DNA from 3 places in the Micromonospora sp. WMMD956 genome. Region 3 is predicted to be linked to each of the others. Evidence: riboswitches for the same ligand, from Rfam matches in the RefSeq annotation. Region 3 holds a riboswitch; each other region holds the start of a gene.
The links. A riboswitch is a leader RNA that binds a small molecule or an ion and turns the genes downstream of it on or off. The one in region 3 is predicted to bind cobalamin.

Region 1 (10,497 bases), 3.7 Mb from region 3:
TCTGGATGTCGTCGGCGACACCGCTGGTGGCCAGGCGGAACGCGCCTACCGCCCAGTCCAGGTAGGCATCCTGGTCCGCCGCGCGCAGGGGCAGGGTTTCCCGCAGGGCCGGCTCGTCGACCTGGATCACCCGGATGCCGGCCGCCTGAAGGTCGCGGCACTCGTCACGCAGGGCGAGGGCGATCTGGTCGGCGGTGACGTTGATCGGCTGGTCGTCGCGCACGAACGACCAGGCGAGGATCGTCACCGGTCCGGTGAGCATGCCCTTGACCGGCCGGTCGGTCAGCGATTGCGCGTAGGAGGACCAGGCGACCGTCATGGGAGCCCTGCGGGCCACATCGCCGTAGATGACCGGCGGGCGGACGCAGCGGGAGCCGTACGACTGCACCCAGCCGTGCTCGGTCGTGGCGAAACCGGTCAACTGCTCACCGAAGTATTGGACCATGTCGTTGCGCTCCGGCTCGCCGTGCACGAGTACGTCGAGGCCCAGCCGCTCCTGGAGCCGGATGACATGCTCGACCTCGGCGCGCATCCGCTGGACGTAGCCGGAGTCGTCGAGCCGGCCGGACCGGTGTGCGGCGCGGGCCGCACGCAGCTCGGCGGTCTGCGGGAACGAGCCGATGGTCGTGGTGGGCAGCGGCGGCAGGTGCAACCGGGCCTGCTGGACCGCCGCCCGCCGCCGGTGGTCGCCCCGTTGCCTGTCGCCTGGGCGCAGCGCGGCGAGCCTGCCCCGCACGGTGTCGTCGCGCCACGCTTTCGGGGCGGGTGGTAGCGGTTCAGGCAGCGGCGTCGTGCCGTCGCGCAGGGCGCGGCCGAGCAGGACGACCTCGTCGACCTTCTGCCGGGCGAAGGCCAACCGCCGTCGCAGCTGCGGATCGAGCGTGGTCTCGGCGGCGAGGTCCACCGGCGTGTGCAGCAGGGAGCAGGAGGTGGACACGGCGACGTGGTCGGCGAGCCCGGTGACCGCGGCACCGGTCGTTATCGCCGCCCGAAGGTCGGTGCGCCAGACGTTGCGACCGTCGACGAGCCCGGCGACGATCGTCTTGCCGTGCAGTGGGCCGGCTCCGGCGAGACGTCGCAGGTTGCCGGGCCCGGCAACGAGGTCCAGGCCGAGCGCCTCGACCGGCGTGTCCAGCAGCGCGGGCAGCGCGTCACCGAGTTCCCCGAAGTAGGTGGCGACGAAGATCCTCGGCCGCTGCCGCACGGAGCACAACCGCATGTAGGCATCGTGTAGCGCCTCGATCTCGGCCGTGGTGCGGTCGGCCACGTAGGCGGGTTCGTCCAGCTGAACCCACGTGACACCGGCGGCGGCGAGGGCACGGAGAACGTCGGCGTACACGTCGACGAGTTCGGCCATCCGATCGAATGACTCGACGCCTGGTGTGGAGGTCTTGGCCAGCAGCAGGAACGTGGCGGGCCCGACCAGCACCGGTCGGCTCTCGATACCCAGTGCGCGGGCTTCTCCGTACTCACGCAACGCCTTGTCGGGGTTCGCGGCGAAGACGGTGTCGGGTCCGATCTCCGGGACCAGGTAGTGATAGTTCGTGTCGAACCACTTCGTCAGTTCCAGCGCCGGTTCGGCGTCGACGCCGCGGGCCATGGCGAAGTAGGTGTCGAGCCCTGACAGGCCGAGTCGGGCGAAGCGTCGTGGGACCGCGCCGACGGCCACCGCCGTGTCGAGGACGTGATCGTAGTAGGAGAACGTGTTCGACGGGATCGCGTCCAGGCGGGCGTCGCGCAGCGTCCGCCAGACCCCGGCGCGCAGCGCGACCGAGGTGCTCTCCAACTCCGCGGCGTCGATGCGGCCCGCCCAGTAGGCCTCCACGGCCTTCTTCAGTTCACGGTTACCACCGATACGTGGATAACCGAGCACGGTGCTCTGACCGAATGTGGTGCTCATGGGTCCTTCCCTCGAAGCGTCCGAGGACTCACGCGAGGGCGGGAGGGAAGAGGCGCAGGGGCGCACCGGCTTCCGCCCCGGCCTTCCCGAGAGACCGTCAGCGGCGCACGCCGGCCGGCGTACGCGGTGCGGGCAGGTCTTCGGACTCGTGGGCATGACCTGTCCGGTCGCCTAATGGCCGTCGCTTCCCAGACCTCGCGGTCCAGTGCTTGATGACGGCGGTCGTTCCCACTCACCGCTGCGGGGCAGTCCCGGTCTCGCACCGGGTTCCCTCTTACGACGCCGCGACGCTTGAGCGTCACAGCGAACCAGCACTGCTGTCTATCCTAGGTGTCCAGAAGCGATCGGCGTTGGCGCGTCCCCCTTCGAGACACAGAGACATCGCGGCAGCAGCCTCGAGCTGTCCGACGGGAAGGTGACGAATGGGCAGTAGGATCGACAGGGTGGCCGTGCTCGTGGACGGCAGCGAATGGGTGGCGATTCGCCCGGAGGACTTCGAACGCCTCGACGCCTGCCGACGGCAGGTAGGCGCGACGGCTGCCCGCGCCACCCGGCTGGAGCACGAGGTGCGTCAGGCCCGGGCCCGGCTGGCGCGGATCGAGGCGATCGTCGCCGAAGGCGACTCCACCGACAGCATGTGTGAGCGTCTCACCCGGGTACTGGCCGGCTCGGATACGGCCCGGCCAGCTGTCAGGGGTCGAGAGGCGTGACGGAGTCACCCCTCAGCCGCTCGCGGTCGTGGTCGACTCCCCTGCCTTGAGTGCCCACGCGGACCACACCGGTGACCGGATCTGAACGACCCGCGTCGACAGGCTCCTCACCGCGGTCTTCTCTGTCGGACCACCGCCGGATGCCGGGGGTCGGTCAGCTGTGTGCCGTCATGCGTGGATACCGCCCGGTGAGAAGGTGGTCGCCGAGTTCCCGGGCCTTGTATGCGACAGGATCGTGCAGGGTGAGCGTGCGGGCGTCGCGCCAGAACCGGTCGAGGCCGGTGGCGCGGGCGGTCGCGCGCGCGCCGGTGAACTCGAAGATCCTGCTCGTCGCCTCCGTGGCCAGTCGGCTGGACGCGACCTTCGCGGCGGAGACGGTCAGTGCCGTCCGGCCGCGTTCGGTCGGGGTCAGGGCGGGGCCGCGGGCGTCGGCCTCGGTGAGGGCGCGGGTCGCGTGGTCGGCCAGGAGGTGCGCCGCGTCCAGGGCTGCGGTGAGCTCCCCGTAGCCCGTCAGCACGTGGGGATCGTCGACGGCTTGCCCGAGTCCGCTCGCGGGCCAGGGGCGCGAACGCTCGCGGGTGTATCTGGCGGCCTCGTTGATCGCGCCGGCAGTGATGCCGACGAGGACCTGCGTGAGGACTGCCTGGAAGGCCAGCGACACCAGGGACAGGCGTAGGTGGCGGGGGCTGGACTCGTCTTCGTCGGCCGGGAAGGTGCCCAGCACGTCGCCCTGGCTGACCCGGACGTCGTCGAAGGCGACGCTTCCACTCGCCGTCAGGCGTTGGCCCAGATTGTCCCAGTCCGGAGGGTGCGAGACTCCACTGCAGCTGCCGTGCATGACGACGACGAGACGTGCCGTGTGATCGTCGCGGATCGCGCTGACGAGCAGGCGGTCGGCGACGGCGCAGCCGGTGGCGAACGCGCCGCGGCCCGAGACGCGGAGTCCGTCGCTGGTCGTGGTGGCCGTGATGGTGTCGCGTGGGTTGCTGACCGCGGCTACGAACACCCGGCCGGTGGCGGCCTCCTGGCGTAGCGAGGTCGCCAGCTCGGCGTTGTCGTAGAGCGTGGCCCGCCACAGGTGCAGGTAGTGGTAACCGAGGAGGTGACCGATCGACGGGTCGGTGGCCGCCACGATCCGGGTCACGGCGTGTGTGGTGGGGTGGTCGTCGGGGTCGAGGGCGAGCAGGCCGCTGTCACGCAGCAGTTCGATCTCGGCGTGCGGGGGTTGGTTGGCGTGGTCCCGCTCGACGGCGTCCGCGCGGAGCCGCTCGGCGACGGTGTGGGCGGTGGTGATCGCTTCTGCCGGGTTCATGACACCCCTGTCGGTTCGGGTGTGGGGCGGCGGAGCATCCGGTCCGCGAGGATCACGACCGGTGGCAGCAGCAGGCACTGGGCGGCGATGGCCAGCCAGAAGCCGGCGAGGTTCCCGGCGGACTCGAACAGCTGGTAGAGGCCCCCGCCCGCGACGCCGCTGAGGAACGCGCCGGCGCCTTCGGCGAGCCGCTGCTGGCCGAAGACGACCGTGGGGGATCTGTCGGTGCGGGCGAGCGCTTCGAGGGTGTTCTTGAGGAAGATCACAGAGTTGCCCGCGCCGATGGCGAGGACGCCGGCGGCGACCGCGATCTCGTTGCCTCCGGTGAAGGCGAGCATGCCGACGGCCAGGCCGCCGAAGCCGAGGGCCATCGCGTGCGGGTACCGCATCCGCTCGACCCGCTGGGAGATCAGCGGCTGGATCACGGCCAGGAGCAGCGAGTACGCCATCATGGCCGACCCGTAGAACACGGCCGGCACCCGGCCCTCGGCGTACGACGACAGATACTGGTAGAAGTGCATGTGCAGGTAGAGGGTCAGGGCGGTCACGGCGAACGGCAGCACCGCGATCCCGTGCAGGGCGCGGCGCAGCGGCTCGACCACCTCGTGGTCGGCTCGTCGTTCCCGGGGCAGGAATGCGTGCCCGATCGTCATCGCCAGGTGCAGCACGGTGGCGACGGCGAACATCACGGTCGGGTCGTGGATGAACAGCGCGCCCGCCACCGGCCCGAGCGCGATGCCGACGTTGCCCGTGGCGTAGCTCGCGGAGACCAGCCGTGGCCGCTCGTCCGGGGTCGCGCCGAGCACCGTGTAGCCCCGCACGCTGGGCGAGTAGACCGCCGAGGCCGCCGAGCGCAGGAACAGCGCGGCGATCGTCAGCGCCGGCCAGGCGCCGCCGGCGAGGAAGCCCAGCGAGCCGAGCGTCTGCAGCACCATCGCGGCGAGCAGGCACCGTTGGAGGCCGAGCCGCTCGGCGAGGGCCGCGCCCGGCAGCCCGCCGGCGAACTGCACGAACGTGGCTAGCCCGAGGATGACACCCACCTGGTCCATGCCCAGGTTCATCCGGTCGCGGAGCAGGACCGCCAGGTACGGGTACACCGAGAAGTTGATCAGGTTGACGAGGAAGCCGCTGCCGAGCAGCGCGAGTTGCACCCGGGTGAACCGGCGGATGCCGGTCACGCCTTGGTTCCCCGGACGATCAGCCGGGTGGCCCCGCCGTCGTACGGCCCGCCATCGAAGTCGCCGAAGCACTCGACCTTTTCGAACCCGGCCTGCGCGACCATGTCCGTCAGCTCCGCGGCGCTGTAGACCCAGCAGGTGAGCGAGGTGTGCTCGGCGCGGTCGCCGCGGACCAGCGTCCAGTCGGTGCGGTACCGGGTCCAGTCGTCGAGGATCGTGTCGCGCATGACCACCATGCCGCCGGGCACGTCGACGATCTTCGGGGGCCCCACCCAGGAGGCGTAGACCTCCTTGCTCAACAGGTCGACGATCAGCGTTCCCCCGGGCACCAGGCAGCGGTACGCGTTGCGCAGGACTTGGAGGTTGTCGTCGTGCTCGTCGAAGTACCCGAAGGACGTGTACATGTTCACCACGACGTCGAACGCGTCCGGCGACACGTACTCGCGTACGTCCGCGCGGACGAACGACGCCCCGGGCCCGGTCCCGGCCGCCTCGGCTTCGGCCCGGTCGAGCAGCTCGCGGTGGAGGTCCACGCCGGTCACCCGGTGGCCCTGACGCGCCAGCGGCACCGCGAAGAAGCCGACGCCACAGCCCTGATCGAGCACGCGGCTTTCCGGCGGGAACGCCAACAGCGGCGAGGTGGTCACCAGGTCGGCGGCGTGCCGGGCCCGCTCGGCGGAGAAGAGCACGTCCGAGAAGCCGGACCACAGGGACAGATCCTCGTACCAGCTCACCGTGGCCTCCCATCGCGCGGCGCCCCGCGTCCTGTCGACATGTCGTATCGATGACCGGGAAAGTTCCTCACGACGGCACGACGCCCAGTCCGGGTGCGTCGCCCAGGACGATCCGACCGTTCTCCAGACCGAGGCCCCGGAAGGGTGGCTCCCGCAGGTACAGGTGGCCGTCTAGGTCGATGTGGTCGGCCAGCGGTGCGAGCTGCGCGGCCTGGCTGATGGCCAGCTCCGACTCGCACATGCAGCTGATCATGGTGCCGAGCCCGGCCCGCCGGCCGGCCTGCATCACCCGCCGGGCGCCGCGGATCCCGCCGGCCTTGCACAGCTTCACGACGAAACCGTCGGCGTACGACCGGGCGGCATGGACGCTCGCCTCGTCGGTGCATCCCTCGTCGAGGAAGACCGGCAGCCGGTCGGGCACCTCCCGGTAGCGGTGGTAGTCGTCGATCGCGGTCACCGGGAACGGCTGCTCGATCAACTGGATGCCGAGCCGCCGCAGGTGGGGGGTGAGCGCGCGGGCGGTGTCGAGGTCCCACGCCTCGTTGGCGTCGATGCGGACCGGCAGCGGGGTGACCGCCCGGATAGCTTCGAGGGCTGCGATGTCGCCGGGGCCGCCGACCTTCACCTTGAAGGCGCCCACCGCCGGAGCGTTGCGGACCGCGTTCGCCGCCTCCTCGGGTCCCGCCATGGAGATCGTGTAGACGGTCGGTCCGAGCGTTCGGGCCGCGCCGGACAGCTTCCAGGTCGGCTGCCCGGCGGCTTTGCCGATCCAGTCGTGCACGGCGCCGTCGAGTGCCATCCGGGCACCTGCGGGCGCGTCCCACCGACCGATCCGGTCGAGGACGTCCTCCGGGTCCCGCAGGTCCCGTCCGAGCACCGCCGCCGCGTCGGCGTCGATGGCCGCTACGACGTCGTCGGCGGTGACGCCGTCGTAGCCGGCCGGTGTGCCTTCGCCGAAGGCGGTGATCCCGTCGTGCGTCAGGGTGACCATGCAGGTCCCGACGGAGTCGATCTCGCCCCGGGAGCTGCGCACCACCTCGATGAGCCGCAGTGTCTCGCGGCGGACGGACAGTTCCATGGGCGAGTCCTCCCGATTGTGCGGCTTGCCGGAACCAGAGCAGGCCCGGCGACGACTATCAGACGCGGCGGACATCAACGGTGGCGGATGGAGTGGTGATGGAGTGGTTCGAGGACGAGACGTTGTGGACCGGGTTCGGGGAGGTGATGTTCTCCGCCGAGCGTGCCGCCGAGGCCGAGGCGCGGGTGTCGATGTCTCCGCTGCTGCGCGTGCCGGCCGGGGCCGCCGTGCTGGATCTGGGGTGCGGGCCGGGGACGTACACGATTCCGCTGGCCCGCCGGGGCGCGGCGGTCACCGGCGTGGACCTCAGCGCGGCGCTGCTCGACCGGGCCGTGACGGCCGCGTCCGCCGCGGGTGTCGGCATCCGGCTCGTCCGGGCCGACATGCGTGAGTTCGTCGAGCCGGACCGGTACGACCTCGCGATCAGCATGTACACGTCGTTCGGGTTGTTCGCCGACCACGACCAGAACATGCGGGTGCTGCGCAACGTCCTGGCCAGCCTCAAGCCCGGCGGTCGGGCGCTCATCGACCTGTACGGCAAGGAGATCGCGGCCCGCGACGGCCTCGCCCCGAAGATCGTCGACGTCGATGGTGGCACGCTCGTCGTGCGCGGCACGGTCCTCGCCGGCTGGACCCGGTTCCGGGACGACTTCCTCCTGGTCCGGGACGGTCAGGCGCGCACGGCCGTCGTCGAGCACGCGCTCTACAGCGCCGCCGAGCTCAAGGGGATGCTCCGCGAGGCGGGCTTCACCGACGTCGACTGCTTCGGCGGCTTCGACGGGGAGCCGTTCGACAACCACGCCCGGCGGCTGATCGTCCGCGGCCGACGCGGCTAGCACGACTGGCGGGTGCGGACGTGGACCGCGCCCGCCGCGGCGACGGCACGGTGGGTGGCGATCTCCGCCGTCGGTCCTTCGGCGAGCACGATGCCGGCGTAGCCACGCCCGTCGGCGACGTGCGCGATGCGGGTGCCGATGGCCTTGGTCGGATACCAGCGCGGCCGACCCGGATAGCGGTGCAGGTCATCGATCCCCTGCACGGCGACGAGCTCACCGGCCCGCTGCGGGTAGGCCAGGACGAACGCCACCGCCGGACCGCCGGGCAGGGCCGCGTCGAGCAGGCGGGGGCGACGGCCGAGCGCGAGGTCGACGAGGCCGGCGTAGACGTTGACCCCGAGCGCGCGGCACATCGCCTCGCCGACCAGCGCGCCGCCGATGCGGGGGTTCACCTCGATCAGCTGCGGACCGTCGGTGGTCATGGCGATCTCGATGTGCGCGAACCGGTCGGTGTAGCCGAGGGCCGCCAGCACCGCGCCGGCCCACGCCTCGATCTCGCGGAGCTCGTCGGGTGGCAGCGCCACGGGGAACGCCGTCACGTCCTCCCGGAACCACGGCTGGGCCGACATGAGCCGGCTCGACAGTCCCAGCAGCCTGGTCTGCCCGGCCCAGGTCACGGTCTCGGCGCTGTAGACGGGCCCGGGTAGGAACGGCTCGGCGAACAGGCTCCCGAACAGCGCCGCGTCCGTGGCCTCGCCGCGGAGGCGGGCGAGGTCGTCGGCGTCGCGGACGAGCCACACGTTCGCGCTGCTGGTGCCGGCGGTGTCCTTGACCACGGCGGGCAGCCCGACCGCCGACGCGAGCCGGTCGAGGCTCACCGTGGCCGCGTCGTCCACCGGGAAGGGCACGACCCGGCTCAGGTTCCTGCGGTGCAGCAGGTCGCGGACGCGGGCCTTGTCGCGGACCAGCCGGATCGTCGCCGGGTCGATGCCGGGCAGGCCGAGCTCGGCGGCGAGTTCGGCGCCGGTCACTCCCCAGGTGTCCGTCGAGCTGATCAGCCCCCGCAGGTCGCCGATCGCGCGCAGGGCCTTGCCGACCGCCTGGCGGTCGTGCGTGTCGACCGGGATGACGTCGATGGTGCCGGGCGGCAGCGTGGCCAGCTCGTGGAGGTAGAGCGGCTCGACGCCGGTCAGCAGCGCCAGCCGCTCACCGCAGGAGTGGGCGGCCCTGGCGAGGTGGGCGAGGCCGAAGGAGAGCATCTCGATGCACGCGATGGTCACGATGGATAGGTCGGGCGGGTGGGGCGAAGGGTTCCCATGGATCGACATCCATCGTTGATGCCGAGGGCGAGCAGGGTCTGCGTGTAGGGGTGGGCGGGCTGGTCGGTGACCTGGTCGGTCGGGCCATGCTCGACGATCCGACCGCCCCTCATGACCGCGATCCGGTCGGCGAGCTGCGCGACGACCGCGAGGTCGTGGGTGATGAACAGGCAACCGAACTCAAGCTGGTCCCGCAGGTCGCAGAGCAGGTTGAGAACCTTCGCCTGCACCGACACGTCGAGCGCGGTGACCGGCTCGTCGCAGATCAGCAGCCGCGGTCGCAACGCCAACGCGCGGGCGATCGCCACCCGCTGCTGCTGCCCTCCGGAGAGTCGCGCGGGGCGGCGGTCGCCCAGCGCGGGGTCGAGCCCGACGAGGTCCAGCAGCTCGTCAACCCGCGCGGACCGGGACCGGGTGTCACCGATCCGGTGGATCTGCAGCGGCTCGGCGATCGCCTGCCGGATCGTGTGCCGCGGGCTGAGCGTCAGGAAGGGATCCTGGAACACCATCTGGATCTGACGACGGTGTGCCCGCAACGCCCGGCCCCGCAACGCGTGCACGTCGACGCCCGCGAGGTGCACCGTCCCAGTGCGGGGGCGGTGCAGGCCGGTGACGACCCGCGCCAGTGTCGTCTTGCCGCAGCCGGACTCGCCGACCAGCCCGACGATCTCACCGGCCGCCACCCGCAACGTGACGTCCTCGACGACCGTCCGGGTGGCACCGTAGCCGGCGGTCACCCGATCGACTGCTAGCACGAGTCCTCCCTGGTCGGCGGGTGCAGGCACGCCGACCGGTGCGCGGTCGCCGGAAGCAGCGGTTGCAGGGCCGGGGGCTCGTGCTCGCAGCTGTCCTGGCGTGATGAGCACCGGGGCGCGAAGCCGCAGCCGGCGAGGTCGTCCGGGCCGCCTCCGGCGAGGCCCGGCATGGTGCGGAACCGGGTGCCCGGCGCCGTCCTGGGACGCGGCACGGCGTCCAGCAGCCCGCGCGTGTAGGGATGGTCCGGCTTGTCGATCACGTTGGCGGCCGGGCCCGATTCCACGATCCGGCCGCCGTACACGACGGCCACGGTGTCGGCGACCCGCGACACCACCACCAGGTCGTGACTGACGATGATCATCGCCATGCCCAGCTCGTCGCGCAGCCGCGCCAGCAGGTCGAGCAGCTGCGCCTGCACCGTCGCGTCGAGGGCGGACGTCGGCTCGTCGGCGACCAGCAGCTCCGGCTCACCGGCGAGCGCGATGGCGATCTGCGCCCGCTGACGCATGCCGCCGGACAGCTGGTGCGGGAACTGACGGGCGACCGCCACCGGATCCGGCAGGCCGGCCAGCCGCAGCAGCTCCCCGCTGACCCGGCGGGTCGCGGCCCGCCGTCCGCCCCGGCCGGCGTTGCGGACGGCCTCGTCGACGTGCGCACCGATGGTCCGCAACGGGTTGAGGAACGCGCCGCTGTCCTGGAAGACCACGCCGACCCTGCGGCCGTTGATCCGGCGC
Region 2 (7,495 bases), 3.7 Mb from region 3:
CCTGCTCGCGCTGTTCTGCGGTGTGCTCGCCGCCCTCACAGTCACCACGCCCGCGCTCGCCGCTCCCGCGCCCGCCGGCCCGACCCGGGCGGAGGCCGCCGCCGGGTGGCTGGCCCGGCAACTAATCGACGGGGAACGCTTCGAGGTGGTCTACGACGGGGTCGCCTACCCGGACCAGGGGCTCACCCTCGACGCGGTGTTCGCCTTCGCCGCTGCCGGCGTCGCCGACGACTCCGGCACGCGGGCGCTGGCCTGGGTCAGCCGGCCGGACGTCCGCGACGCCTACGTGGGCGACGGCACGACCGAGGCGTACGTCGGCGCCACCGCCAAACTCGCCCTCGCCGTCGCGGTGCGCGGCGGTGACCCGACGGATGTGGGCGGGGTGGACCTGGTCGCCCGCCTGCGCTCGCTCCAGTCGCCGACCGGCCGGTTCACCGACCGGTCGGCGTTCGGCGACTACAGCAACGCCTTCAGTCAGTCCTTCGCGATCCTCGCGCTGGACCGGACCGCACAGGGCGTGCCGGCAGCGGCCGCGTCCTGGCTGGCCGGCACCCGCTGCGCCGACGGTGGCTACCCGCTGCTGCCCGCCCAGCCGGTCTGCACCTCCGACGTGGACGCCACCGCGCTCGCGGTGCAGGCGTTGCGGGCGGCCGGCCGCAGGGCCGACGCCGCCCCGGGGCTGCGCTGGCTGCTCTCGGTGCAGGGCGCGAACGGCGGGTTCGCCAACGTAGGGGGAACACCGAACGCGAACAGCACCGGGCTCGCCGCGCAGGCGCTGCGCGATGGTCACCGGCCGCTGGCCTGGGCGCGGGCCCGCACGTTCCTCGCCGGACTCCAGGTCGACTGCGCCGGCGCGTCAGCCGACCGGGGGGCGGTCGACTTCGACGGCGGCGCCTTCGACCCGGCCACCGCCGCCCGCGCCACCGCGCAGGCCGTCCTCGGTCTGACCGGCGCTGGGTACGCCCACCTGTCCGCCGCCGGCGCGACGACCGGCGCACCGACCCCCGACTGCCCGTGAGCCGTTCCGTCGCTCGCCTGATTCTCATTCGTCTGCTCTCGGGGAGGACCCATGTTTCGAATCGTCATTCGTAGGCGGCTTGCCGGACTGTTGGCCGCCGCCGTCGCCGCCGTCGCGCTGACCGCCGTCGAGCCTGCGCCGCAGGCCGCGCACGCCGCCGCGTGTACCGGCACGTCGGGGGTCACCGTGGTGGTCGACTTCGCCGCCCTCGGCGGCGGGGTCCAGGTGGCCTGCGCCCTCGGCGACCCGGCGACTGGGCTGGCCGCCCTCCAGGGCGCGGGCTTCACCGTGACCGGAACCTCGCGCTGGGGACTGGCGTTCGTGTGCCGGATCAACGGCAAGCCCACCGCCGCGACCGAGCCGTGCGTCAACACTCCACCCGTCACCGCGTACTGGTCGTACTGGCACGCGCCGAGCGGCGGCGCCTGGTCCTACAGCACGTCCGGCGCGACCAGCTACAACCCCGCGCCGGGCAGCGTCGAGGGCTGGTCCTTCGGCGCGGGCGCCCCACCGAGCATCGCCGCTCCCTGACCCGTCGACCGACGTGCCGGGTGCCGGCCACCGCTCTGGCGTCACTCGACGTGCGGGCGGTACCGTGTCGGCACCCGGTTCACGCCGGGCACACAACTGCATACGTCCCGTGTGGGGGAAAGTCGGTTGAAGCCGGCGCTGACCCGCAACCGTGAGCGAGGCATCGACCCCGCGAGCCGGAATGCCTCGCCCGGGACGAGCGGCTTCCACTGTCGAGGTCTACAGGGTGAAGTCCGGGCCGCCGAGGTCCGTCCACCCCGCGCAACGCGTCGTCATGCGAGCGGGTGCCGACTCCTCGGCTGCGTTCCGGCGCCTTCACCGACCGCTCTGCGAAAGGCACCCCATGTCCCTGTCCCGGCACCGGCGGATCGGCACCGGTCTCGCCGCCAGCACAGCGGCGACCCTCGCCGCGATCGCCGCCCTGCCCCTGACCGTGGTTGCCGCACCGGCACCGGCCGACGCCGCCGCGGCACGCGAGGCAGCGTCCTGGTTGGCCGGTGAGGTCGCCGACGGGGCACTTCCCGGGCCGTTCGGGAGCCCTGACTGGGGCCTGACCATCGACGGAATCATCGCGTTGTCCGCGACCGGGGTGGCCGTGCCGACCCGGCAGGCGGCGACCGCGCAGGTCGCGGCGCACGTGCGCTCCTACAACAGCTACGACGACTGGGGCATCGAGGGCTTCACCGACGGCGGGGCCACCGCGAAGCTGCTCTACGCGGCCGCCGCCGCCGGAGCTGATCCCACCGACTTCGGCGGTTTCGACCTGCGGGCCGAGGCCCTGTCGCTGGTCGCCGGGGCGGACGCCGGGCATCAGCGGGGGCGGATCACCAGCCGCACCACCGCCGACAGCGGTCCGGACGCCAGCAACACCTTCGACCAGTCCTTCACGGTGCTGGGCCTGGCCCGCAGCGGCGACGTCCCGCAGGACACCGTCGACTTCCTCGTCCGGCAGCAGTGCGCGGCCGGTGGCTTCCGGCTCTACCCCGACACGGGGGACGGCCCGTCGCCGTCGTGCGACGAGCAGGCCGGCGCCACCCTCGACGTCGACTCGACCGCGATGGCCGTGCAGGCGCTGCTGGCCGCCGCAGACGAAGGGGCCACGGGTGCCGCGGCCGCGGCGGATCGGGGCGTGGACTGGTTGGTCGCCCAGCAGCATTCCGACGGGTCGTTCGGCGGCTCGGGGCCGACGACCGGCGCGAACTCCAACAGCACCGGCCTGGCCGGGCAGGCGCTCGCCGCCTCCGGACGCCATGCCGAGGCCGCCCGCGCAGCGGGCGCGCTCCGCGTGCTCCAGCTGACCACGTCGCACGGCGGCGCAGCCGCCGACGCGGGAGCCATCGCCTACAACGCCGAAGGCCTGGCCGCCGCTGTCGGGTCCGGGATCGACGACGTCTCCCGGGACCAGTGGCGTCGGGCCACCGCGCAGGCACTGCTCGGTCTCGCCCAGGTGCCGCTCGGCCGCATCGGCCTCGACCTTCCGCCGTCGTCGCCCGGGCCGACTCCAACGGGCACGGCCTCACCGACCGGAACGGCGTCCCCCACACCCACCGGGTCGCCGACGCCGACCGCACCGGCCAGCCCGACCCCGAGTGCGTCCGCCAGCACCACGGCACCGGCCCCGTCACCCACCGTGTCGGCGACCGCCGCCCCGACTGCCGCGCCGACCGCCCCGGGGGGTGCGGGTGGCCTACCGACGACCGGCGCGGCGATCACCACGTACGTGCTGATCGCGCTCCTGATGGTCGGTGGTGGGTCGCTGCTGCTGCTCCTCAGCCGATGGAGGGCGACGTGATCGTCCGGATCGTCCGCGCCGGGCTGGCCGTCGTCCTGGCCGCCGTCGGCGTGGTGGGCGAACCGGGCAGCCCGGCGATGGCCGCCGGTGCGGCCGGCTACTGCCCGGACGCCTCCGGCGTCACCGTGGTGGTCGACTTCAACGAACTCGGCGGCGGAACGGTGGTGCGGTGCGCCCGGGGCGAGCAGCCGACCGGCCTGACGGCGCTGAAGAGCGCCGGTTTCCAGGTCACCGGCACGCTGCGCTGGGGCGAGGGGTTCGTCTGCCGGATCGAGGGCAAACCGTCGGCGGCGGCCGAGAAGTGCGTCGACACGCCTCCGGCCAGCGCCTACTGGTCGTACTGGCACGCGGCCGACGGTGGCAGTTGGACGTACAGCGACAAGGGTGTGCTCAACCGCAAGCCGCCGGCCGGCACCTTCGAGGGCTGGTCGTTCTCCCTCAACCGCACCGCCAACGACGCGCCCCGTCCCGGCATCGCACCGAAACGACCGTCGCCACCACCACCGCCCACCACCGGTGGCGCACCGGTCACGCCACCGGCAGGCGGCGGGCCGGTCGCGCCTTCGTCGGCGGCCGGCGGTGGCCCCGGTTCGGCAGCGCCGACGACACGCGCGTCCGGGTCTGCGGCGCCCTCCGCTAGGACACCGGTCAGTGGATCGCCGGAGACACCTGGCGCGCCGGCCACCGCGCCGCCGACCGGCGGGTCCGGCGGCCCATCGCCGAGCGACTCCGAGGAACCGGTGCTGACCGGTGTCGCCGCACCCCGTGGCGACGGTGGCGTCCCGCTGGGCACGGCGGCGGGGGTGTTGCTGCTGGCGGCACTCGCCGCCGGTGGCGTGATCGCCGCCAGGCGGCGGCGGACCGCCGACCAGGATGACTGACCGGGCCAGACGCCACCCGGGCGCGACCGCCCGGACCGGCCGGGCGGCGTCGTGGTGGCCGTCGGCGCCGCTGCCCCGAGGGCTGCACCCGGGCGCGTGGTGGCTCTGGGCGCTGGGCTTGGCCACGGCGGCCAGTCACACCACCAATCCGTTGCCGCTGGCACTGCTGATCGCCGTCGCCGCGCTGGTGGTCGTCCGGCGGCGCGGCGACGCGCCCTGGGCGCTGGCGTTCCGGATGTACCTGGTGCTCGGCGCGGTGATCGTGGTGATGCGGGTGGTGTTTCGCATCGTGTTCGGCGGCGGGCAGGGCGACCACGTGCTGATCCGGTTGCCGGAGGTCCCGCTGCCAGCCTGGGCGGCCGGCATCCGGTTGTTCGGGCCCGTCGCCGTCGAGCAGGTCCTCGGCGGGTTCTACGACGGGCTGCGGCTGGCCGCGATGCTGATCTGCCTCGGCGCGGCGAACGCGCTGGCCAACCCGAAACGGCTACTCAAGGCGGTGCCCGGCGCGTTGTACGCGGTCGGCACGGCCGTCGTGGTCGCGTTGTCGGTCGCCCCGCAGCTGGTGGAGAGCGTGCTACGGGTCCGCCGGGCACGACGGTTGCGTGGCGCGTCCGGGCGCGGGATGCGGGCGTTGCAGGGCATCGCCCTGCCGGTGCTGGCCGACGCGCTGGACCGGTCCCTGGCCCTCGCGGCGGCGATGGACTCCCGGGGCTACGGCCGGACCGCGGCCGTGCCCCCGGGCCAGCGCGCCACCACCGGCGCGCTGGTGCTCGGCGGGCTGATCGGCGTGTGTGCCGGCACGTACGGGCTGCTCGACACCGGGGCCGGCTACCTCGGCCTGCCACTGCTCCTCGGTGGCCTGGCCACCGCCGTGGCCGGGATGCTGCTGGCCGGCCGCAGGGTCCTCCGCAGCCGCTACCGGCCGGATCGCTGGCACCCGGCCGAGCTGCTCGTCGCCGGCTGCGGCGTGGCCGCCGCCGCGCTGACCACGCTGGCCGGCGCGGTCGCCCCGGAGCTGCTCTACCCTCCGGTCAGCCCGCTCACCTGGCCCCAGCTGACGCCGTTGATGCTGCTCGCCGTCGCGGTCGCGGCGGCCCCCGCCTGGCTGGCGCCGCCACCGCCCGCGGCGCGGGTCGCCCGCCCACCGGCGGCGGTCCCGGCGCTCCCCGCCCCAGGCCCGCGGGTGGACACGGCACGCCCCGCCACCACGTCGTCGCCGGTGACGGAAGGCCCCTTATGATCATTTTTGACCGGGTCACCGTCCGCTACGTCGAGGGCGGGTCGCCGCCGCTGCGGGACGTGACGCTCCGGGTCGAGGAGGGCGAGCTCTGCCTGGTCGCCGGCCGGACCGGCGCCGGCAAGTCGACCCTGTTGCGGGCGATCAACGGACTGGTGCCGCACTTCACCGGCGGCACCCTGCACGGCACCGTCACCGTGGACGGCCGGGACACCCGCCGGCACCCGCCACGCGACCTCGCCGACGTCGTCGGCGTGGTCGGTCAGGACCCCATGGCCGGGTTCGTCACCGACACCGTCGAGGAGGAACTGGCGTACGGGATGGAGCAGTTGGCCCTGCCACCGACGGTCATGCGCAAGCGGGTGGAGGAGACCCTCGACCTGCTCGGCATCGCGGACCTGCGCGACCGGCCGCTGCGGACGCTTTCCGGCGGCCAGCAGCAGCGGGTCGCCATCGGCGCGGTGCTCACGGCCCATCCCCGGGTGCTGGTGCTCGACGAGCCCACCTCCGCGTTGGACCCCACCGCCGCGGAGGACGTGCTCGCCACCGTCACCCGGCTGGTACACGACCTCGGCGTGACCGTGGTGTTGGCCGAGCACCGGCTGGAGCGGGTGGTGCAGTACGCCGACCGGCTGCTCTACCTGCCCGGCGACGGGAGCGTGATCGACGGGACACCGGCAACGGTGCTGGCGCACATCGACATCGCGCCGCCGCTGATCGAGCTGGGTCGCCTCGCCGGCTGGACACCCCTGCCGCTGTCGGTGCGCGACGCTCGTCGGCAGGCGTCCGGCCTGCGGCGTCGGCTCGCTGACGTGGACCCGCCGCCGCCCGAGACGATGACGGAGAGGGCGGCGGCGCTGACCGCGCGGAAGATCGTCGTACGGTATCCGGGCACGGTCGCGGTGGCCGGCGTCGACGTCGACCTGCGTTCCGGCGAGGTCGTCGCGTTGATGGGCCGCAATGGGTCCGGCAAGTCGAGTCTGCTGTGGGCGGTGCAGGGTAGCGGCCCCCGCCACGGCGGCACCGTCGACGTGGCCGGACCGCAGGGGACCGTCGACCCGAAGAGGCTGCCGGCGGGCCGGGCCCGCCGGCACGTCGGCCTTGTCCCGCAGAACTCCGGCGATCTGCTCTACCTGGAGACCGTGGACGCCGAATGCGCCCAGGCCGACCGGGAGACCGCGGCGCCGACCGGCACCTGCCGGGCGCTGCTGGACCAGCTCACCCCCGGCCTGCCCGCCGACCGGCATCCCCGTGACCTGTCCGAGGGGCAGCGGCTGGCCCTCGCGCTCGCCGTCCAGCTCACCGCCGCTCCGCCGGTGGTGCTGCTCGACGAGCCGACCCGTGGCCTGGACTACCACGCCAAGCGGCAGTTCACCGAGGTCGTCCGCGCGTTGGCCGCCGCCGGCCGCGCCGTGGTGGTCGCCACCCACGATGTCGAACTCGTCGCGGCCCTCGCCGATCGGGTGATCGTCATGGCCGAGGGGGACATCGTCTCCGACGGCAGCACGGCGGAGGTCATGCTCGCGTCACCGGCGTTCGCCCCGCAGGTGGCCAAGGTCCTCGCCCCCGCGCCGTGGCTCACTGTGGAACAGGTCGCCACCGCGTTGACCCAGACCCAGGCACCGGCGTGACCGTGTTGCGGGTCGCCCCGCGTACCGCCGTGGTGCTGGCCCTGGCCTCGGCCGCCGCCCTGGCGACCTTCACCTGGCCGTTCTTCGTCCCCGCGCAGCCGGAATCCACCGCCCGCACCGGCGAGGCACCGGTGGTCTTCTTCCTGATGCTGCCGGTGCTCGTGGCGCTCGTGCTGGCCGAACTCACCTCCGGTGGCATGGACAGCAAAGCCCTGGCGATGCTCGGTGTGCTCGCCGCCGTCAACGCCGCGCTGCGCCCCCTGGGCGCGGGCACCGCCGGCATCGAGACCGTGTTCTTCCTCCTCGTCCTAGCCGGCCGGGTCTTCGGCCCCGGATTCGGTTTCCTGCTCGGTTCGACGTCCCTGTTCGCCTCCGCCCTGCTCACCGCCGGTGTCGGACCGTGGC
Region 3 (10,497 bases):
GAGTCACATCTGTCATTCGACTCCCCGATCCGGCCGCCGCTCTGCACTGCGCCGTGTCAGCCGTTGACGACAGATTGACGCCGGTCGCGCTGCAATGACTCATGAGATGCTTCCGCGCACTGGCGCTCGCGGCCGTCGTGCTGGCGGCGACCCTGGTGGCACCGCCCCCCGCCCTGGCGGTCACCACCCACGTCTATCCCGCCACTCGGGACACCTACGCCAACGCCAGCTCCCCGAACACCAACTACAACAGTCAACGGCAGCTCGCCGTCGCCGGCAGCCCGGACCGGATCTCCTATCTGACCTTCGCGGTCACCGGTCTTACCGAGCCGGTCCTGCACGCCGTGCTACGGATGCAGACCCTGGACACCAGCAACGCGGGCAGCAGCGACGGCGGCCACGTGTTCCTGGTGGGCAGCTCGTGGTCGGAGACCGCGCTGACCTACGCCAACCGCCCGGCGCCGACCGGCCCCTCGCTCGCGGCGATCGAGCGGGTGAAGCCCGACACCGTCCACGACATCAACGTCACCGACGCGATCCGGGGCGACGGGGTGGTCAGCTTCGGCATCTTCTCCACCAACACCGACGGCGCGTACTACCACAGCCGCGAGAACAACAAGGCCGGCCCCGCGCTGCTCGTCTACACGGGGGTACCCGGCACCGACGACACCGTGCTCCTCGCTGCCGGAGACATCGCCGACTGCCGCTCCGACCGCGACGAGCAGACCGCCCGGGTCCTCGACGCCGAAGTCGGCGTCATCGCCGCGATCGGTGACACCGCCTACGAGAAGGGCGCCCCCGAGGAGTACGCCGCCTGCTACGCCCCCAGCTGGGGACGACACAAGGCACGCACCCGCCCCGCCGCGGGCAACCACGAGTACCTCACCCCCAACGCCGCCGGCTACTTCGGCTACTTCGGAGCCGCCGCCGGACCACCGGACAAGGGCTGGTACTCCTACGACCTGGCCGGCGGCCAGTGGCACGTGGTCGTCCTGAACGGCAACTGCGCCCAGGTGGGCGGCTGCCACGCCGGATCACCACAGGAACAGTGGCTGCGCGCCGACCTGGCCAACAGCCCGGCACGGTGCACGGTCGCCTACTGGCACCAGCCGCTGTTCGCCTCCGGCGGCCGCGGCAACGCCGCCTACCGGCCCCTGTTCCAGGCCCTCTACGACGCCGGAGTGGAGCTCCTGCTCAACGCCCACAACCATCAGTACGAACGCTTCGCCCCACAAAAGCCGACCGGTGCCGCCGACCCGGACCGGGGCGTACGGCAGTTCATCGTCGGCACCGGCGGCCGGTCACTCCAACCGGACTTCCCGACTGTCGCCCCCAACAGCGAGGTCCGCAACGGCTCCGTCCACGGCGTACTCCGCCTGACCCTGTTCCCCGGCGAGTACCGCTGGCGATTCGTGCCCGTCGCCGGCCAGACCTTCAACGAGGTCGGCACCGGCCTGTGCCATTAGCTCGGTGCCGAGATCGGCCGCCGCCGCTCGTCGGTCACCGCGACGCGCGCGGCGGCCCGGTGGCGTTCGGGCCGCACCGCCGCCGGGGCGGGCGAACTGCGCGCCGCCCCGGCGGCTGGGGTCCGGCTACGACGGGAGGGCGCCGATCTGCTGCATGATGGTCAGCCGGTCGGGCGACACCCAGAACTCCGCGATCTTGCCGGCCTCGACGCGCATGACGCCGATGCCGACCGCCGAGACCCGCCGCCCGCTGGCGGGCACGCCCATGAGCTCCCCGTCGTGGGTGCCCTCGTACCGGCAGCGCAGCGCCACGAGGTCCCCGTCGGCGATCAGCTCGACGAGGGGGTGGCGCAGGTCGGGCATGCCGGCGAAGAACGCGTCACCGAACTCCTTCACCCCCTGCCGGTCCATCGGCGGCAGCCCGGCCGGGTGGAACCGGTAGTCGTCGGTGCACAGGTGCAGCGGGGTCGTCCGGCCGCGGTCGAGCTCCTGGAAGTAGTCGCGGACGATCCGCTTGTTCTCCTCGGACATGGGTGGTCCTCTCGGTCGAGGGGTCGGGATGGTGACGAGCCGGGGCGGGCCCCGCCGCGACGGCTCGCCGGTCAGTCTCGTGCGGCCGGCGGCGCGCGGCGTCTGTCATCCGACTGCATCTCGCCCTGCCGGCCGCCCGCGGTTCCGGCGTTCCGCTCACCCGTCGCGGTGGTGGGGTCACGCTGCGCGGCGACTCGCCCGACACATCATCTGGTGTTGCCATCTTCGCCTTGCGCCCATATATGGTGTCACCCGTAGCTGGTTCGGCCGCCGCTCCACGGTGGTCGAGGCAAGAGGGAACCCGGTGCGAATCCGGGGCTGCCCCGCAGCGGTGAGTGGGAACGACCGCCGTCAACGAAGCACTGGGTCCGGCCGGGCCTGGGAAGCGACGGCCAGTAGGCACCGAGCACGACGCCCGCGAGTCCGAAGACCTGCCAGCGTGCCGCACGCGTCGCGTGCGGCGGTCGAAGGCCGCGTGGGACGGCCGACGCCATCAGCCGGGCAGCGGCGGCGAAGCGCGCCGTCGCGGGTGCCCGGCGGCGTCCTCCCGCGCGCCCTCGACCTCGGGCACGGGCTTGAGGAGGGCGAACATGGGCGCGACGCGGGAGCTGGCGGGGCCGGGGCAACGCCGGCACGTCATGCAGGTCCGGAAGCGGGACGGCGACACCGAGCCGGTGGACGTCAACAAGATCGTCGAGGCGGTGCAGCGCTGGGTCGCCGACCTGGACGAGGTCGATCCGTTGCGGGTGGCGACGAGGACGATCAGCGGCCTGTACGACGGGGCGACCACCGCCGAGCTGGACAAGCTGTCGATCCAGACGGCGGCGGAGCTGATCGGCGAGGAGCCGCAGTACTCGAAGCTGGCGGCGCGGCTGCTGGCCGCGTACGTGGCCGAGGAGGTCCGCGGGCAGCAGGTGGACAGCTTCAGCCAGTCCATCCGGTACGCCCACGGCCTCGGCCTGATCGGCGACGACACGGCCGCGTTCGTGGCCGCCCACGCCCGCGAGCTGGACGACGCCGTCGACCCGGCCGGTGACCTGCGGTTCGAGTACTTCGGCCTGCGCACCGTCGCCGACCGCTACCTGCTGCGGCACCCGCAGACCCGGCTGGTGGTGGAGACGCCGCAGTACTGGCTGCTGCGGGTGGCCTGCGGCCTGTCGCAGACGCCGGGGGAGGCGGTCGCCTTCTACCGGCTGATGTCCAGCCTGGCGTACCTGCCCAGCTCGCCGACGCTGTTCAACTCCGGCACCCGGCACACCCAGATGTCGTCGTGCTTCCTGGTCGACTCGCCGCGCGACGAACTCGACTCGATCTACGAGCGCTACCACCAGGTCGCGAAGCTGTCGAAGTTCTCCGGCGGCATCGGCATCTCCTGGTCGCGGGTGCGGGGCCGCGGCGCGCTGATCCGGGGCACCAACGGCAGGTCGAACGGGATCGTGCCGTTCCTCAAGACCCTCGACGCCGGGGTGGCGGCGGTCAACCAGGGCGGCCGGCGCAAGGGCGCGGCCTGCGTCTACCTGGAACCGTGGCACCCGGACGTCGAGGAGTTCCTGGAGCTGCGGGACAACACCGGCGAGGAGTCCCGGCGCACCCACAACCTGAACCTGGCCAACTGGATCCCGGACGAGTTCATGCGCCGGGTCGAGGCCGACGGCGACTGGTCGCTGATCGACCCGTCCGACGCCCCCGAGCTGCCCGACCTCTACGGCGAGGCGTTCGACTCCGCGTACCGGGCGGCGGAGAAGAAGGCCGTCCGCACCGTGAAGGCCCGAGACCTGTACGGGCGGATGATGCGCACGCTCGCGCAGACCGGCAACGGGTGGATGACGTTCAAGGACGCGTCCAACCGGCTGTCCAACCAGACCGGCGAGCCGGGCAACGTGATCCACCTGTCGAACCTGTGCACCGAGATCCTGGAGGTCAACGACGACGCCGAGACGGCCGTGTGCAACCTCGGCTCGGTCAACCTGGGCGCGCACGTCGGGGCCGACGGCGTCGACTGGGACCGGCTGCGCGCGACGGTCCGCACGGCGGTGGTGTTCCTCGACCGGGTCATCGACATCAACTACTACCCGGCGGCGCAGGCGGCGGCGTCGAACCCGCGCTGGCGGCCGGTCGGGCTCGGGCTGATGGGCTGGCAGGACGCGCTGTTCATCCTGCGCCTGCCGTTCGACTCGCCCGAGGCCCGCGAGCTGTCGACCCGGGTGCAGGAGGAGATCCTGCTGACCGCCCTGGAGACCTCCGCCGGGCTCGCCGAACGGTTCGGCCCGCACCCGGCGTACGCCCAGACCCGGGCCGCCCGCGGCGAGCTGCACCCGGACCTGTGGGGCGCGCGGGTCACCCAGACGGCGCGGTGGGCCGCGCTGCGCGCGCGGATCGCCGCGCACGGCCTGCGCAACTCGCTGCTGGTCGCGATCGCGCCGACCGCCACCATCGCCTCGATCGCCGGCTGCTACGAGTGCATCGAGCCGCAGGTGTCCAACCTGTTCAAGCGCGAGACCATGTCCGGCGAGTTCCTCCAGGTCAACACGTACCTGGTCCGTGAGCTGAAGGAGCGCGGGCTGTGGACCCCGGCGGTCCGCGAGCGGATCAAGCGCGACGAGGGCTCGGTGCAGGGCGTCACCGAGCTGCCCGAGGCGGTGCGGAGCCTGTTCCGCACGGCGTGGGAGCTGCCGCAGCGTGCGCTGATCGACCTGGCCGCCGCCCGCGCCCCGTACGTCGACCAGTCGCAGTCGCTCAACCTGTTCCTGAGCGCGCCGACCATCGGCAAGCTCTCCTCGATGTACCTGTACGCCTGGAAGTCCGGGCTGAAGACCACCTACTACCTGCGGTCGCGTCCCGCGACCCGGATCCAGCAGGCCACCGTCGCGGTCGCCCCGGCCACCGGGCCGGTCGTCGCGGTGAGCGCCGACGAGGCGCTGGCCTGCTCCCTGGAGAACCCCGAGAGCTGCGAGGCGTGCCAGTGACCACCGTTTCCGAATCCCACCCCGCCGGCGAGCGGTCCCTGCTGCTCGACCCCGGGATGGACCTGACCCTGCGGCCGATGCGCTACCCGCGGTTCTTCGACCGGTTCAAGGACGCGATCAGGAACACCTGGACCGTCGAGGAGGTCGACCTGCACTCCGACCTCGCCGACCTCGCCCGGCTCTCCCCGGCGGAGCAGCACCTGGTGTCCCGGCTGGTCGCGTTCTTCGCCACCGGCGACACCATCGTCGCCAACAACCTCGTGCTCAACCTCTACCAGCACGTCAACTCCCCGGAGGGCCGGCTCTACCTGTCCCGGCAGTTGTTCGAGGAGGCGGTGCACGTCCAGTTCTACCTGAACCTGCTGGACACCTACGTGCCCGACGAGCGGGAACGGTTCGCCGCGTTCGCGGCGGTGGAGAACATCCCGTCGATCGCCCGCAAGGCCGAGTTCTGCTACAAGTGGATCAACTCGATCCACGCGCTGCGGGAGCTGCGGACGCGGGACGACCGGCGGGCGTTCCTGCTCAACCTCATCTGCTTCGCCGCCTGCATCGAGGGGCTGTTCTTCTACGGCGCGTTCGCCTACGTGTACTTCCTGCGTTCCCGGGGGCTGCTGCACGGGCTGGCCTCCGGCACCAACTGGGTGTTCCGCGACGAGTCGATGCACATGGCGTTCGCCTTCGACGTGGTGGACACCGTGCGCGCCGAGGAGCCGGAGCTGTTCGACGCGGAGCTGGCGCGGCAGGTGCGGCTGATGCTGACCGAGGCCGTGGAGTGCGAGGTGCAGTTCGCCGCCGACCTGCTGGAGCAGGGGGTGTCCGGGCTGTCGCTGGCCGACATGCGCGAGTATCTCCAGCACGTGGCCGACCGGCGGCTGGCCACGCTCGGCATCGAGCCGATCTACCACAGCCGCAACCCGTTCGCGTTCATGGAGTTGCAGGACGTGCAGGAACTGTCGAACTTCTTCGAACGGCGGGTCTCGGCCTACCAGATCGGGGTGACCGGGACGGTGGGCTTCGACGAGGACTTCTGACCCGGCGGCTGCGCCGGCCGACCCCGGTCGCGGGGCGGGATCGGATCGGCGTAGGCGCCGGGCGGCCCGGAGTGGAGCCTGCCGTTCGGGTACGGCCACCCGTTGGGCGTGCAGCCGTGCAGCCCGAGCGTCTGCTGCTGCATCACCGGCGCGGGGCGGCCCCGGCCGGGGCACAGCTGGTGGCCCATGCCGAGCCGGTGGCCGACCTCGTGGTTGACCAGGTACCGACGGTAGTGGGCGAGGTCCGTGCCGAAGCCGGGCGCTCCCTTGACCCAGCGGGCGACGTTGAGGACCACCCGGTCGCCGTTGCGGCAGGAGGTGTAGCCGTCCGGGTCGTCCTGGCAGAGCAGGTCGCGGGTGTCCGGGGTCGCCAGGTGGACGGTGAAGTCGGCCCGCTGACCAGGGCCGACCCGGCGCAGCCGCCACGTCCCGCCCGCGGTCCAGCCCTGCGGGTCGGAGAGGATCCGGGTGACCTCGGCGGCGAAGCCCGCCACGGGGACGCCCCGGATGTCGCGCTCGACCGCCACCCGGTAGCGCAGCAGCCGGCCCTGCCCCGCTGCCGGGGCCGCCTCGCCGGCGGCGACGTCCCACCGGTTGCCGCCCCCGGCGGGATAGCTGACGGGCGGGGCGGGCGGCGGCGCGGGGGGCGCGGCGGCGGCCGGCGCGCCCCCGGAGGACACGGGGGCCGGCGGGGCCGGCGCGGCGGGGGCGGGCGCGCAGCCGGCCAGCAGCACGGCCGCCAGCGCCACGGCCGACGACGCGGCGGCAGCCCTGCGGGCGAGCGCGGCGGGCGGGTGCGGAACCATGGTCCTCCTTCGGCCGGCGCCCCGGTCGGGGCACGCGGCAGAGGGGACGGGCGGCCGGCGGCGAAAGTTGGTCCGCCGACGGCTCAACCTTTCCGGGGCGTCACCCGTCGGAGGAGGGCGTGAGGCAGATGAGGGACGGCGATGGCCAGAGGTGACCCGGAGTTCGTCGAGTTCGTCCAGGCGGCCTCCGGGCGGCTGGCGCACGCGGCGTTCCTGCTGACCGGTGACCATCACCAGGCCGAGGACGCCACGCAGACTGCCCTGGTCCGCACCTACGCCTCGTGGGCGCGGGTGCGCCGCGACGACCCCTACGCGTACACGCGACAGGTGATGGTCAACCACATCATCGACAACTGGCGGCGGCCGATCCGGGAGCAGCCCACCGACGAGTTGCCGCACCGGCAGCGGGGCGACGTCGCGGAGGAGGTGACCGCCCGGCGGCTCCTCCAGGTGGCCCTCGGCACGCTCACCGCGCGGGAGCGGGCGATCGTGGTGCTGCGCTACCTGTTCGACCTCCCGGAGCAGGAGGTCGCCCGCGAGCTCGGGGTCTCGCTGGGCACGGTCAAGAGCACCAGTTCCCGCGCCCTGGAGAAGCTGCGGCAGACCCTGGTCGAGGCGCCGACTCCCCCTGGAGGAAGCCGATGAACGAGGCAGACCGCCTCCGCGCGGCCATGCGCAGCACGGAGCGGGGCCGGGGGGACCGGTTCGACGTCGAGGCGATCATGCGGGAGGGCCGTCGGCTGCGTCGCCGCCGGGCGGCGCGCAGCGGGGCGGTCATGCTCGCCGTCGTGGCGGCGATCGTCGGGACCACGGTCGCGCTCCGGCGGGCCGAGCCGCCCCCATGGGGGGCGGAGCCGGCCGCGACCGCGCCGGCGACCCCACCGGCGACCCCGTCGACCGATCGGAGCGCCGTCGCCACGGATCCGCCCAGCAGGCAGGCGCTCGGTGAGATCGTCCGGACCGGGATCCGGTACGGCGACGACGAGCGGGTGTTCTACTTCACCCCGGTCGCCGTCCCCGACGCGCCGGGCGTGACGGTGGGGCTCGTCGCCGGCCGGCGCGCCCCTGACGGCCGGCTGACCCCGGACCACCTGGCGAACGACATCGCGGGCGGCGACCGGCGGCCGGGCTTCCACCAGATCGGGTACGAGCCGTCGGCCAGGCTTCCGCCCGCCAACCCGGTGCCCACGTTCGGTTACTTCGTGGGGCCCGCCGCGCAGATCACCGGCACCGTCGACGGGCGCGCCGTCGCCGCGAGGCTGGCCCGGTGGAGCGAGGACCCCGACGTGGTGGTCTTCTGGTTCCCGCCGCAGGCGCTGTCTCCCGGCCGGCGGCTGGACGGCATCGTCGCCCGGGACGTGTCGGGGCGGCAGTTGTGACGAGACCGCCCGGACCGACGCCCGATCCTGCCGGTCGGTGGGTGCCACGTGAGCGACGCCGCCGGATTCAACGGCGACGGCATCCAATTTCGTCGGTTAATCACCGTGCGTGACGGTGGAGACCGCACGCGTCCCGGCGGATGGTGACCTGAGAAACACCGACAGTTGGTCGAGCACAGGAGGCAACAGCATGAGGAAGCGGATCATTCGTATCGCCGTCGGCCTGGCCGCCGTGGCGGGGGCCACCGCCGCGACGGCGCTGCCGGCGCACGCCGCGTCTGCCGGCGCGGGCACGGCGGTGGGGCTGGGCACCCTGCGCACCTTCCCGGCCGGCGAGTACCACTCCTTCCGGGCGTTCTGAGCCGTCGCCGGGGGCGGGCACGGCCGCCGCCCCCCCCGGCGACCCACCCCGGTCGGGTCCGGCCGGTCAGGAACAGCGCCGGGCCCGGCGCGAGGACCGGGCAGGAACCGGCGTCCTTTCGACAACCCGGCCACGTGGAGCGGACGTACCATCGGTGATCTCTTCTCGGTCCCCGCGGTGAGGGGCACGGCACCAGGGACGGTGGCATCTGGCGTGCTGCGCTTCGAGGTGCTCGGGCCCCTGCGGGTCCTTCGGGACGGCCTTGAGGTGGACCTGGGCCCGGCCCAGCAGCGTTCGGTGCTGGCGCTGTTGCTGGCCCGCGCCGGTGAGCCGGTGACGATCGCCGAGTTCGCCGACCTGCTGTGGGGCGCGGACCCCCCGTCCCGGGCGGCGAGGACCACGTGGAGGCCGTTCGCGGCCAGTTGCCGGGCGAACTCGCGGCCGATGCCGGACGAGGCCCCGGTGACCAGGGCCCAGCGCCCGAAGCGATCGGCCGAGATCTTCACGCGCGTCATCGGTTTCCCCTCGTCCGGACTGTTGGCGCGCCTGCCCCGTGCCTCAGCGGGGAAGACGGGTGGGCGCACCTGTCTCAGGCCCGGCCCGCCCCCACCGATGTGACGTGGGACACGCGGGGCTCGATCCACGTCGCTCTTCCGGCGCGCGGCGCGACCACTGCCGTGCCTGCGATGTTCGCGGGGCTGGTCGGGGCCACCGCGTCGGGTAACCTGCCGGTGCAGGCGCGGGCGGCCGGCGCGATCGGCGGCGACCCGGCCGCGCTGCGAGACCCGGCGGTCTCCGGTGTGCTTCGCTCGGGGAGCGCGGGAACCGTTCCCACATCAGGGGTGAGGTGGCGTCGATGGCCTGTCGGATCAGCGAACTCGTGCTCAGCTGCCGCGACCCCGAGGCGCTGGCGCGGTTCTGGTGCGCGGTGCTGGACTACGTGGTCCTCGACCGCGAGGGCGACGGCAGCATCGAGATCGGGCCGCGCGAGGGGTTCGGCGGCCCGCAGCCGACGATCATCCTCGCCCCGGCCGACGAGCCGGAGCCGGCGAAGCCCCGGCTGCACATCGACGTCAACGCCACCGACCGCGACCAGGACGCCGAGCTCGAACGCCTCCTGGCGCTCGGGGCGCGCCGGGCCGACGTCGGCCAGACCGGCGAGGAGTCCTGGCACGTCCTCGCCGACCCCGAGGGCAACGAGTTCTGCCTGCTCAGGGCCCGCCTCAAGCCACTGTAGGCGGGGCGGGGCGCGCTCCTCCGGGCGGCGCCCAAGGCCGCCCGGCGCGGGAGCGCGCCCCGCTCCGGTCAGGTGGTGGTGCAGGTGAGGTTCGTCGGCGGGTTGTTGGTCCCGGTCGTCGTGCCGATGAAGCCGAACGTGGTGGAGGCGCCGGCGGCCAGCGCCCCGTTGTAGTCGACGTTGCGCACGGTCACGTTCGCCCCGCTCTGGGTGTGCGAGCCGCCCCAGATCTGGCTGATGACCTGGCCGTTGGGGAACGTCCAGGAGACCGTCCAGCCCCGGATCGCCGTCGCGCCGGCGGTGACGGTGACCTCGCCCTGGAAGCCGCCCGACCAGGACCCCGTCACCGCGTACGTCGCCCGCGCGCCGGACGACGGCGGCGAGCTGGTCGGCGGCGGGGTCGGCGTCGGCGTCGGCGTCCCGGTGGGCGTGGGGGTGGGGGTCGGCGTGGGCGTGGGGGTCAGCGTCGGCGACGGCGTGACGCCGGGCCGCGCCGCCCGGTAGGTGTGGCCGGCGCGGACGGTGAGCTGCACGACGTCCGTCTCCGGCCGGGTGACGGCCGGCGTGCTGCCGTCGGTGACGTCGACGAGGGTGAAGCTGCCGGTGAGCAGCCGGGCGCGCAGCTTCAGCGTGCCGTCGCGGTCGGCGCGGATGGCGATCTCGTCGATCTGGCTGTTGGTCCAGGCCACGCCGACGGTGTAGCCGCCCCGGCCGCGC

Region 1: it holds a riboswitch for cobalamin, as region 3 does, so the genes downstream of both, metE (5-methyltetrahydropteroyltriglutamate--homocysteine S-methyltransferase) here and O7628_RS31430 (ribonucleoside-diphosphate reductase subunit alpha) in region 3, are expected to answer to the same signal.
Region 2: it holds a riboswitch for cobalamin, as region 3 does, so the genes downstream of both, O7628_RS16265 (cell wall anchor protein) here and O7628_RS31430 (ribonucleoside-diphosphate reductase subunit alpha) in region 3, are expected to answer to the same signal.

The regions. Positions count from the first base shown of each region.
Region 1 is NZ_JARUBI010000005.1:3,525,513-3,536,009, reverse strand. It holds gene metE (5-methyltetrahydropteroyltriglutamate--homocysteine S-methyltransferase) at 1-1,900, opposite strand, end outside; cobalamin riboswitch at 2,014-2,228, opposite strand; gene O7628_RS16245 (hypothetical protein) at 2,344-2,610, shown strand; gene O7628_RS16240 (acyl-CoA dehydrogenase family protein) at 2,765-3,922, opposite strand; gene O7628_RS16235 (MFS transporter) at 3,919-5,100, opposite strand; gene O7628_RS16230 (class I SAM-dependent methyltransferase) at 5,097-5,834, opposite strand; gene O7628_RS16225 (enolase C-terminal domain-like protein) at 5,902-6,912, opposite strand; gene O7628_RS16220 (class I SAM-dependent methyltransferase) at 7,011-7,748, shown strand; gene O7628_RS16215 (ATP-grasp domain-containing protein) at 7,745-8,968, opposite strand; gene O7628_RS16210 (ATP-binding cassette domain-containing protein) at 8,965-9,762, opposite strand; gene O7628_RS16205 (dipeptide/oligopeptide/nickel ABC transporter permease/ATP-binding protein) at 9,756-10,497, opposite strand, start outside.
Region 2 is NZ_JARUBI010000005.1:3,536,746-3,544,240, forward strand. It holds gene O7628_RS16255 (peptidase) at 1-1,018, shown strand, start outside; gene O7628_RS16260 (hypothetical protein) at 1,070-1,549, shown strand; cobalamin riboswitch at 1,619-1,758, shown strand; gene O7628_RS16265 (cell wall anchor protein) at 1,893-3,341, shown strand; gene O7628_RS16270 (hypothetical protein) at 3,419-4,222, shown strand; gene O7628_RS16275 (CbiQ family ECF transporter T component) at 4,215-5,462, shown strand; gene O7628_RS16280 (ATP-binding cassette domain-containing protein) at 5,459-7,090, shown strand; gene O7628_RS16285 (ECF transporter S component) at 7,087-7,495, shown strand, end outside.
Region 3 is NZ_JARUBI010000005.1:7,249,844-7,260,340, reverse strand. It holds gene O7628_RS31440 (DNRLRE domain-containing protein) at 102-1,466, shown strand; gene O7628_RS31435 (ester cyclase) at 1,593-1,997, opposite strand; cobalamin riboswitch at 2,240-2,451, shown strand; gene O7628_RS31430 (ribonucleoside-diphosphate reductase subunit alpha) at 2,588-4,963, shown strand; gene O7628_RS31425 (ribonucleotide-diphosphate reductase subunit beta) at 5,020-5,997, shown strand; gene O7628_RS31420 (DUF3152 domain-containing protein) at 5,949-6,803, opposite strand; gene O7628_RS31415 (SigE family RNA polymerase sigma factor) at 6,945-7,448, shown strand; gene O7628_RS31410 (hypothetical protein) at 7,445-8,182, shown strand; gene O7628_RS31405 (hypothetical protein) at 8,373-8,543, shown strand; partial or broken gene O7628_RS31400 (SDR family NAD(P)-dependent oxidoreductase) at 8,924-9,058, opposite strand; gene O7628_RS31395 (VOC family protein) at 9,400-9,780, shown strand; gene O7628_RS31390 (glycoside hydrolase N-terminal domain-containing protein) at 9,849-10,497, opposite strand, start outside.